Regions from separate parts of the Kitasatospora sp. NPDC087315 genome, predicted to be linked through region 1. Evidence: riboswitches for the same ligand, from Rfam matches in the RefSeq annotation. Region 1 holds a riboswitch; each other region holds the start of a gene.
What was found. Region 1 has a riboswitch for cyclic di-AMP ahead of ACIO5D_RS21885 (M23 family metallopeptidase). Riboswitches for the same ligand answer to the same signal wherever they lie in the genome.

Region 1 (2,807 bases):
CGGCTGGGTGGACGAGACGGCCGGTGAGGGCTGGGGCCCGGCCCGGGTGCTCACGGTCGGGATGGCCACCGACGGCGCCCGGCGGCTGCTGGAGCAGGGCCTGATGCGGCGCAGCTACCGCAACCTGGCGGAGCTGACCGCGCTCGGCCGGCCGATGCCGGACGAGCTGACCGGGGACTTCGGGGCGTTCGAGGAGGCGGCCGCCGAGGCGGCGCTGGAGCTGGCCGGCCGGTGGACGGTGCCGGGGCTGCCGCGGCTGCTGGTGGCGGAGTTCCCGGACCTGGCGCCGGAGCCGGGGCAGGAGGAGATCGACGCGTACCTGGCCGGGCTGCCCGACGGGGCCTGAGCCCTCCGGGTCCTGGAACGCGGAGGTGCCCCGGCCGCTGCTCGGACCGGGGCACCTCCGGGCGTCAGGGGGTGATGCCGCGCTGCTCGAACCAGGTCTCCGGGTCGACCGGGGCCCCGCCGCCGGGGCGGACCTCCAGGTGCAGGTGCGGGCCGGTGACGTTGCCGGTGGCGCCGACCTTGCCGATCTGCTGGCCGGGGACGACCTTGCCGGTGCCCTTGATGATCGAGGAGAGGTGGCAGTACCAGATCTCGGTGCCGTCGGGCAGCGTCTCGACGATCCGGTAGCCGTACGAGCCGGACCAGCCGGCCGAGGTGATGGTGCCCTGGCCGACGGCGTAGACCGGGGTACCGGTGGAGGCCGCGAAGTCCAGGCCGGTGTGCAGGTGGGCCCAGTAGGAGGCGCTCTGGCCGTAGTGGGCGGAGAGGTTGTAGTCGCGCACCGGCAGGTTGATGGCGGCGAGCTTGGCCCTCTCGGCCTCCTCGGCGGCCCGCTTGGCCTCCGCCTGCTGGGCGGCGCGCTTGGCCTCGGCCTCCTGGGCGGCCTGGACGCGGGCGTTCTCCTCGGCGGCGGTGCGCTGGCTGTCGGCCTGCTGCTGGATGCGGGCGGCGAGCGCGAGGCCGGGGTCGGCGGAGAGGGCGACCGGGGTCTCGTCCGGGGCCTCGATGGCCGGCGCGGCGGCCGGGGTGGCGGAGGCGAAGCCGGTGGCGCCGAGGGTGGCGGCCACGGCGGTGACGCCGAGCAGTGGAGCGGTGCCGCGGGCCTGGCGCGGCATCCGGTGCCGGTTGGCGTCGGCGGGCTGCGGGCCGGTCTCGTCCGCGGGGCCGCCGTAGCCGCCCTCGTGGGCGGCGGGCCGCGGGTGGTCGAGCAGCTGGGTGCCGGCGGCGGAGCCGGGCAGGTGTGCCGGAGAGTACGTCGACGCCACGGAGGCGCGCTCCTTTCCTTCCTTCGCGCCTACCGGGTTAGCTGACGGGTTCGGAGCAGGAAGGTCTCCTACGGCTGGGCCTGGGCCCGGCCGATTCACCCCAAGGAACGTGGTTCCCCGGCTCCCTGACCTGCCCGGGGGCGGGTCGTCGGGATTAGGCGACGGCGCACGGTGCCGTCTGGGTACGGCGTTGACAACCGCGCTGCGTTATCAAACGTTAATCCTAGGCGCCCCTGATTCCAAGCCATCCGTTCGGGACAACCGGATACAGCACGGGCACCACGCGACCCGATGGGCGTTTTGGGACGATTGACGACAACTGACACTACCGAACGTGATTGGACGTCAACGAACGACCCCCCATTTGAGTAGTTCTACTCATGTGCGTCCACTCGGGGCGCCGCCATCCTGACGCCATGAACGCACCGATGCAGTCCCGCACCACGGCCGCGTACCACGTCCAGGCCGTGCTCTCCTTCGCCCTGTCCGCCGCCGCCCTCGCGATCGGGATCGCCTACCTCCCGGTCGGGGGGTGGACCAGGGCCTTCCTCGGACTCGGCCTGCTCTACACCGTCACCTCCTCGTTCACCCTGGCCAAGGTGGTCCGGGACAAGCAGGAGACCAGCGAGATCGTCACCCGGGTGGACCAGGCCCGGCTGGAGAAGCTGCTCAGCGAGCACGACCCGTTCAAGGTGGAAGGGATCTGAGCGGGCACCACGGAACGGGCACCTCCGAAGCCGTCGCGCATCGATAGCTTGACGGCTAAGGCTATTAGCCTTAGCTTTATGGCTATCGGCAGCACCGCCGATGACACGCCCCGGCGGCCCGAGGAGACCCACGATGTCCGGCATCACCACCCCCACCACCCAGTACCTCGACGTCCCCGGCGGCCGGCTGGCCTTCGACGACACCGGGCGGGGCGACGGCACCCCGGTCGTCCTGCTCCCCGGGATGCTCGACAGCCGGGCCGCGTACCGGCACCTGCGACCGCTGCTGGTGGCCGCCGGCCGCCGGGTGATCACCATGGACCTGCGCGGCTTCGGCGAGTCCTCGATCGCCTGGGACGACTACTCGCCCGCCGCGGTCGCCACCGACGTCATCGCCCTGCTCGACCACCTCGGCATCCGGAGCGCCGTGCTGGTCGGCAACTCGTACACCGGCGCCACCGTGGTCAAGGCCGCCGGGGACGCACCCGGGCGGGTCGCCGGGATCGTCCTGCTGAACGCCTTCGTCGAGAACCCGCCGCCGAACCTGATGCAGCGCGCCGTGTTCGGCCTGATGGGCCCGCTGCTGACCTACGTCCCCGCCTCCTGGGGCCTCTACCACCGCAAGATGGCGTTCCCGACCGCCAAGCCGGCCGACTTCGACGCCTACGTGGACGGCCTGGTCGCCGCGCTGCGCACGCCCGGCCGCCGGACCGCCGTCCGGGGCCAGCTCCGCGGGGACTCGTCGCCGGTCGGCTGGACCGCTGCGGTGCGGTGCCCGGCGCTGGTCGTGATGGGCGCCAAGGACCCCGACTTCCCGAACCCGGAGCTG
Region 2 (2,807 bases), on a different contig from region 1:
GCTGGAGCTGATCCACCGCAAGCGGGCCGACCTCGGCGACGACCTGATCTCCGGTCTGATCCGGGCCAGTGACCACGGCGAGCACCTGACCGAGAACGAGGCCGCGGCGATGGCCTTCATCCTGCTCTTCGCCGGCTTCGAGACGACCGTCAACCTGATCGGCAACGGCACCTACGCGCTGCTGCGCAACCCCGGCCAGCGGGCCCTGCTGCAGGACTCGATCGTCCGCGGCGAGACCGCGCTGCTGGAGACCGGCATCGAGGAACTCCTGCGCTACGACGGCCCGGTGGAGCTGGCCACCTGGCGGTTCGCCACCACCCCGCTGGCCATCGGCGGGGTGGACATCCCGGTCGGTGACCCGGTGCTGGTGGTGCTCGCGGCGGCGGACCGGGACCCGGCGCGGTTCTCCGACGAGAACACCCTCGACCTGGCCCGGACGGACAACCCGCACCTCGGCTTCGGGCACGGCATCCACTACTGCATCGGCGCCCCGCTGGCCCGGTTGGAGGGCCGGGCCGCACTGGCCACGCTGCTCTCCCGGCTGCCCGATCTGCGGCTAGCCGAAAGCCCGGAGAATCTGCGGTGGCGCGGTGGTCTGATCATGCGTGGACTTCGTGAACTGCCGGTCGAATTCACCCCGGAGAGGCCGTCGTCCGAGACCGTCGACTGAGGTTTCCGGCGCGTCAGTCGGGTGCCGTCGACCCGCTCCACGTGGCCTGAATCACCATTAAACCGGACATAGCACCTCGGTTGGTAGGCGTATGACCACGGGCCGTAATTTCTGTGTGATGTGGGCGATATGAGCTTGTGATTGATGTGATGATCTGTCTAACCTCCCTGGAGTCCGCTGCTGCGGACCTCGTGCGCGGGACGCCGAATCCTGCCCGCCGCGTCACGGGAAATCGACCAGAACCCTTGGGCAGGGGCGGGGGAACCAGGTTTGTTGCCGTCCCCCACGGCTTGGGGTGAAGCCGCCCGCGCGGGCCGAGACGTTCCGCGTGACGCGGCCGGGCCACCTCCCGGTCCGAACCCGACAGCTCACCTCGCAGGCGTGCGGAGAGGGACATCTTCATGCTGTTCGTTGGAACTGGCCGTCACCGTCGTCGTACCCAGGCCGAGAAGGCCATCGCCGTCGCCGGTGTGGCCGGCGTCGGACTCGCGATGCCGCTCCTCACCGCCTCCGGTGCCTCGGCCGCGCCCGCCTCCACCTGGGACGCGGTCGCCCAGTGCGAGAGCGGCGGCAACTGGAGCATCAACACGGGCAACGGCTTCTACGGCGGCCTGCAGTTCACCTCCAGCACCTGGAAGGCGTACGGCGGCAACGCGTACGCCGCGCAGGCCAACCAGGCCAGCAAGGCCCAGCAGATCTCGGTCGCGGAGAAGGTCCTCGCCTCGCAGGGGCCGGGCGCCTGGCCGGTCTGCTCCCAGAAGGCCGGCCTGACCAAGGGCGGCGCCCCGGCCGCGGTCGACACCTCCGTCGCCAAGCCCGCCGCGCCGAAGCCGGCCCAGCCGAAGCCGGTTCAGCAGCAGGCCCAGAAGCCCGCGCAGAAGCCCGTCCAGCAGCAGGCCCCGCAGCCGGCCGCGAAGCCCGCCCAGCCCGCGCAGCAGAACACCCAGGCCCCGGGCTTCTCCGGCAAGGCCGGCTGGGACGCCGACGCGAAGGTGTACTGGTACCAGAACAACGGTGCCTGGTACTGGACCAGCCACCAGAGCGTCTACCAGCAGTACGCCGGCCAGGCCGCGAGCCAGGACTTCCGCCCGGCGGCCGCCCAGAGCGCCCCGGCCGCCGCGCCGAAGAGCGGTCACGGCTACACCGTCCAGTCCGGCGACACGCTGTCCACCATCGCCGCCGCCCAGGGCGTCTCCGGCGGCTGGCAGGCGCTGTACGACGGCAACCGCGGCACCGTCGGCGGCAACCCGAACCTGATCGTCCCCGGCCAGGTGCTCACCCTCGGCTGAGTCCCGCACCGGGCGACAGCGGGCGAAGGGGGCCGGATTCGGCCCCCTTCGCCCGCTTCCGGCCCCGTCCATGGGGCAACCAGGTGAACTACCGGTGGGTAGGCAGGCCACACGCTGAGACGGGACCGAGGTCAGCGTGGCCCTGAGAGCCCGTGCGGTTAGGCTCTGGTCGTAACGACTCCGCAATCGTCCCGCCGACATCATCACCGTCAGCCGGACCCCTGCTTCCGCTAGGAGATGCCTCGTGCCGTCCATCGATGTCGTCGTAGCCCGTGAGATTCTCGACTCGCGTGGGAACCCCACGGTCGAGGTCGAGGTCGGCCTCGACGACGGCAGCACCGGCCGTGCCGCTGTCCCGTCGGGTGCCTCGACCGGCGCCTTCGAGGCGCTGGAGCTTCGCGACGGTGACAAGAACCGCTACTTCGGCAAGGGCGTGGAGAAGGCCGTTCTGGCCGTCATCGAGCAGATCGGCCCGGAGCTGGTCGGCTACGACGCCACCGAGCAGCGCCTGATCGACCAGGCCATGCTCGACCTGGACGCCACCCCGGACAAGTCCTCGCTCGGCGCCAACGCCATCCTGGGCGTCTCGCTGGCCGTCGCGCACGCCGCCGCCGAGGCCAGCGACCTGCCGCTGTTCCGCTACCTGGGCGGCCCGAACGCGCACGTCCTGCCGGTCCCGATGATGAACATCCTCAACGGCGGCTCGCACGCGGACTCCAACGTCGACATCCAGGAGTTCATGATCGCCCCGATCGGCGCGGAGTCCTTCTCCGAGGCCGTCCGCTGGGGCGTCGAGGTCTACCACACCCTCAAGGGCGTGCTGAAGGAGCGCGGCCTGTCCACCGGCC
Region 3 (2,807 bases), on a different contig from region 1:
GCGAGGGAGACCGGGCCTGCGAGAAAGCCTGACTCGGGGTCAGAGCCGCACGATGGTGGAGACCGGCATGTTGGAGGCCGACTCGTAGCGGACCGAGGCGCCGGGCTTGGGCGCGTGGATGACCTGGCCGCCACCGACGTAGATGCCCACGTGGTGGTTGTCGCCGTAGAAGATCACCAGGTCGCCGGGCTGGGCGTTGGCGATGTTCGAGCCGATCCGGGTGCCGGCGTTGGCCTGGGCCTGCGAGGTGCGCGGCAGCGACACGTTCGCCTGGGCGTACGCCCAGCTGGTGAGGCCGGAGCAGTCGAAGGAGTTCGGGCCGGTGGCGCCGTAGACGTACGGCGCGCCGAGCTTGCTCTCGGCGGCCGCGATCGCGGCGGCGGCCCGCGAGCCGTTGGCGGCCGGGGCGCTGGGCGCGGACGACGTGGACGGCGTGGACGACGCCGACGGCTTGGTGACGGGCGAGGAGGACGGGGTGCCCAGGTCGCCGCGGCCGTTGTCGCGGGATGCCCGGTCGGCCTCGGCCTTCGCGGTCGCCTTGGCGGCGTCCGCCTTGGCCTTGGCCTCGGCGGCGGCCTTCTCCTCGGCCGCGCGCAGCGCCTCGCGCTCCTGCTCGGTCAGCGTGTTGAGCAGTTCCTGGGCCTTGGCCAGCTTGCCCTGGATCTCCTCCTTGGACGCCTTCAGCTGCTGGGTGGTGGCCTCCAGCTCGCCGAGCTTGTTCTGGGCCTCGGTGCGGTCCTGGTCGAGCCTGCGCTGCTGCTCCTGGAGCTCCTTCAGCTGGCCCGACTGCGAGCTGCCGGCCTGCGTCAGGGTGCCGGCCTGGGTGAGGAAGTTGTCCGGGCTGGAGGAGAGCATCAGCTGAACGGTCGGCGATATGCCGCCGTTGCGGTACTGCTCGCCGGCGATCTCGGCGAGGCCGCCCTGCAGATCGGTCACCTGCGACTGCTGGCGGGCCACCTTGTCCTGGAGCTCGCCGACCTGCTTCTGCAGCTCCTGCTGCTTGGCCTGGGCGCCGTTGTACTGCTCGGTGGCGACCTCGGCCTGCTCGTTGAGCTTGTCGACCTGCTCCTTGACCTGATCCTTGGTCGGCGTCGGGTCGGCGTGCGCGCCCGACTGCGCGGAGAGGGCCACGGCCGCTGCGGCGGCCGCGGTCAGGATGGAGACGCGGGCACGGCCGGCGGGCTTGGGACGACGATGGGACGCCACGAAGGCGGACTCCTTCTTCCTACGTCCGCCTACCGGGTGAGCTGACGGGTTCGGGCCGGAAGCGTGCCCTACGGCGCCTCACCGACCGTTCCACCGGTCGACCTGGCGCCGATTCACCCCGGAGGAACTTGGTTCCCCGGCTCCGCTCCACAGCGTCCCCGACTGCTGGACTCCCCGTCGGGCAGTCACCTGCCCCGCTGCTTCACGAACTCGACGGTAACCCCCGCCGTCACCCGGGATGGGTGATCGACTGCACGGTGGTTCGAGGCATGACCCTAGTAACAGAACCGTGATCCGTTCAAATCCTTGTCAGAAAAAAGACGGAAGAATACCCAAGTTCATTTGTGAATATGACCGAATGTGATCACAACCGCACGCGGGGCTGATCATTACTCACAATGCGGGTCGAGAGCGCCCGACCGGGGCGTGTCCCACATCACAGCAGCGGGCCGGCCCGGCCGGGCGTGTCGACCTATCAGGGAATGTCTGGATCGGGGGCTTCTGCCCCCAATCGACGAACCGTCAGACCCGGCGGATGGCGTTGATCTTCATCGCGTCGGCCTTCATCACCTTCACCACGTCACCGGTGTGCGGCGCGTGCACCACCATGCCGTTGCCGATGTACATCGCGACATGGCTGCGGTCGTCGCGGTAGATGATCAGGTCACCGGGCTGCGCCTGGTCCAGCGAGGGGACCCGGGTGCCGACGCCGGCCTGCGCCTGCGAGGTGCGCGGCAACGAGACATTGGCCTGCTTGTACGCCCAGACCATCAGACCGGAGCAGTCGAAGGTGCTCGGCCCGATGGCACCCCAGACGTACGGCGAGCCCTGCTTGCTCATCGCCTTGGCGACGGCCACCCCGGCGTACCCGCCGGCCTGCGGCAGGCTGCTCAGGTCGGTGCGCTCGCTGCCGCGCGAGGCCCGGTCGTCCTGCTGCTGCTGCGCCTTCAGGGCGGCCCGGTCGGCCGCGCTGAGCGAGTTCAGCAGCGTCTGGGCCTCCTTGAGCTTCTGGTTGACGTCCGCCTTGGCCTGGTTCAGATCCTTGGTGGTGCTGTCCAGGGAGGCGAGGACGGCGGCCGCCTCGGCCTTCTGCTGGTCCAGGCGGCGCTGCTGGTCCTGCAGGCCCTTGAGCGCCTCGGACTGGCTGGAGCTGGCCTGCTGGACGCTGGAGGCCTTGTCCAGGTAACCCGACGGGTCGGAGGAGAGCATCAGCTGCACGGACGGGTCGATGCCGCCGGTGCGGTACTGCTCGCCCGCCACCTCGGCCAGCCCGGCCTGAAGCTGCGTCATCTGGTCCTGGCCGCGGGCCACCTGGTCCTGGAGCTGGTCCGCCTGCTTGCGCAGCTGGTCGGCCCGCTCCTTGGCGCCGTTGTACTTCTCGGCCGCCTGCTCCTGCTCCTCGTTCAGCTGGTCGATCTGCGCCTTCACGTCCTCCTTCTTGGGGGAGGGCGCGGCGTGGGCGCCGACCTGGGCGGAGAGGGCGACCGCGGTCGCAGCGGCAGCGGTGAGCACGGAGACCCGCGCGCGGCTCGGCTGCTTGGGACGGCGGTGGGAGGCCAAAGTGATCGGTTCCTTCTTCCAACGGACTCACCCGTTTGAGT

Region 2: another riboswitch for cyclic di-AMP. It lies ahead of ACIO5D_RS07020 (transglycosylase family protein); the one in region 1 lies ahead of ACIO5D_RS21885 (M23 family metallopeptidase).
Region 3: another riboswitch for cyclic di-AMP. It lies ahead of ACIO5D_RS14510 (NlpC/P60 family protein); the one in region 1 lies ahead of ACIO5D_RS21885 (M23 family metallopeptidase).

What each region holds. Positions count from the first base shown of each region.
Region 1 is NZ_JBIUYD010000015.1:25,268-28,074, forward strand. It holds gene ACIO5D_RS21880 (hypothetical protein) at 1-346, shown strand, start outside; gene ACIO5D_RS21885 (M23 family metallopeptidase) at 411-1,271, opposite strand; cyclic di-AMP (ydaO/yuaA leader) riboswitch at 1,284-1,442, opposite strand; gene ACIO5D_RS21890 (YiaA/YiaB family inner membrane protein) at 1,688-1,978, shown strand; gene ACIO5D_RS21895 (alpha/beta fold hydrolase) at 2,112-2,807, shown strand, end outside.
Region 2 is NZ_JBIUYD010000004.1:7,629-10,435, reverse strand. It holds gene ACIO5D_RS07025 (cytochrome P450) at 1-670, shown strand, start outside; cyclic di-AMP (ydaO/yuaA leader) riboswitch at 895-1,066, shown strand; gene ACIO5D_RS07020 (transglycosylase family protein) at 1,072-1,959, shown strand; gene eno (phosphopyruvate hydratase) at 2,204-2,807, shown strand, end outside.
Region 3 is NZ_JBIUYD010000009.1:9,874-12,680, reverse strand. It holds gene ACIO5D_RS14510 (NlpC/P60 family protein) at 40-1,206, opposite strand; cyclic di-AMP (ydaO/yuaA leader) riboswitch at 1,217-1,371, opposite strand; gene ACIO5D_RS14505 (NlpC/P60 family protein) at 1,729-2,766, opposite strand.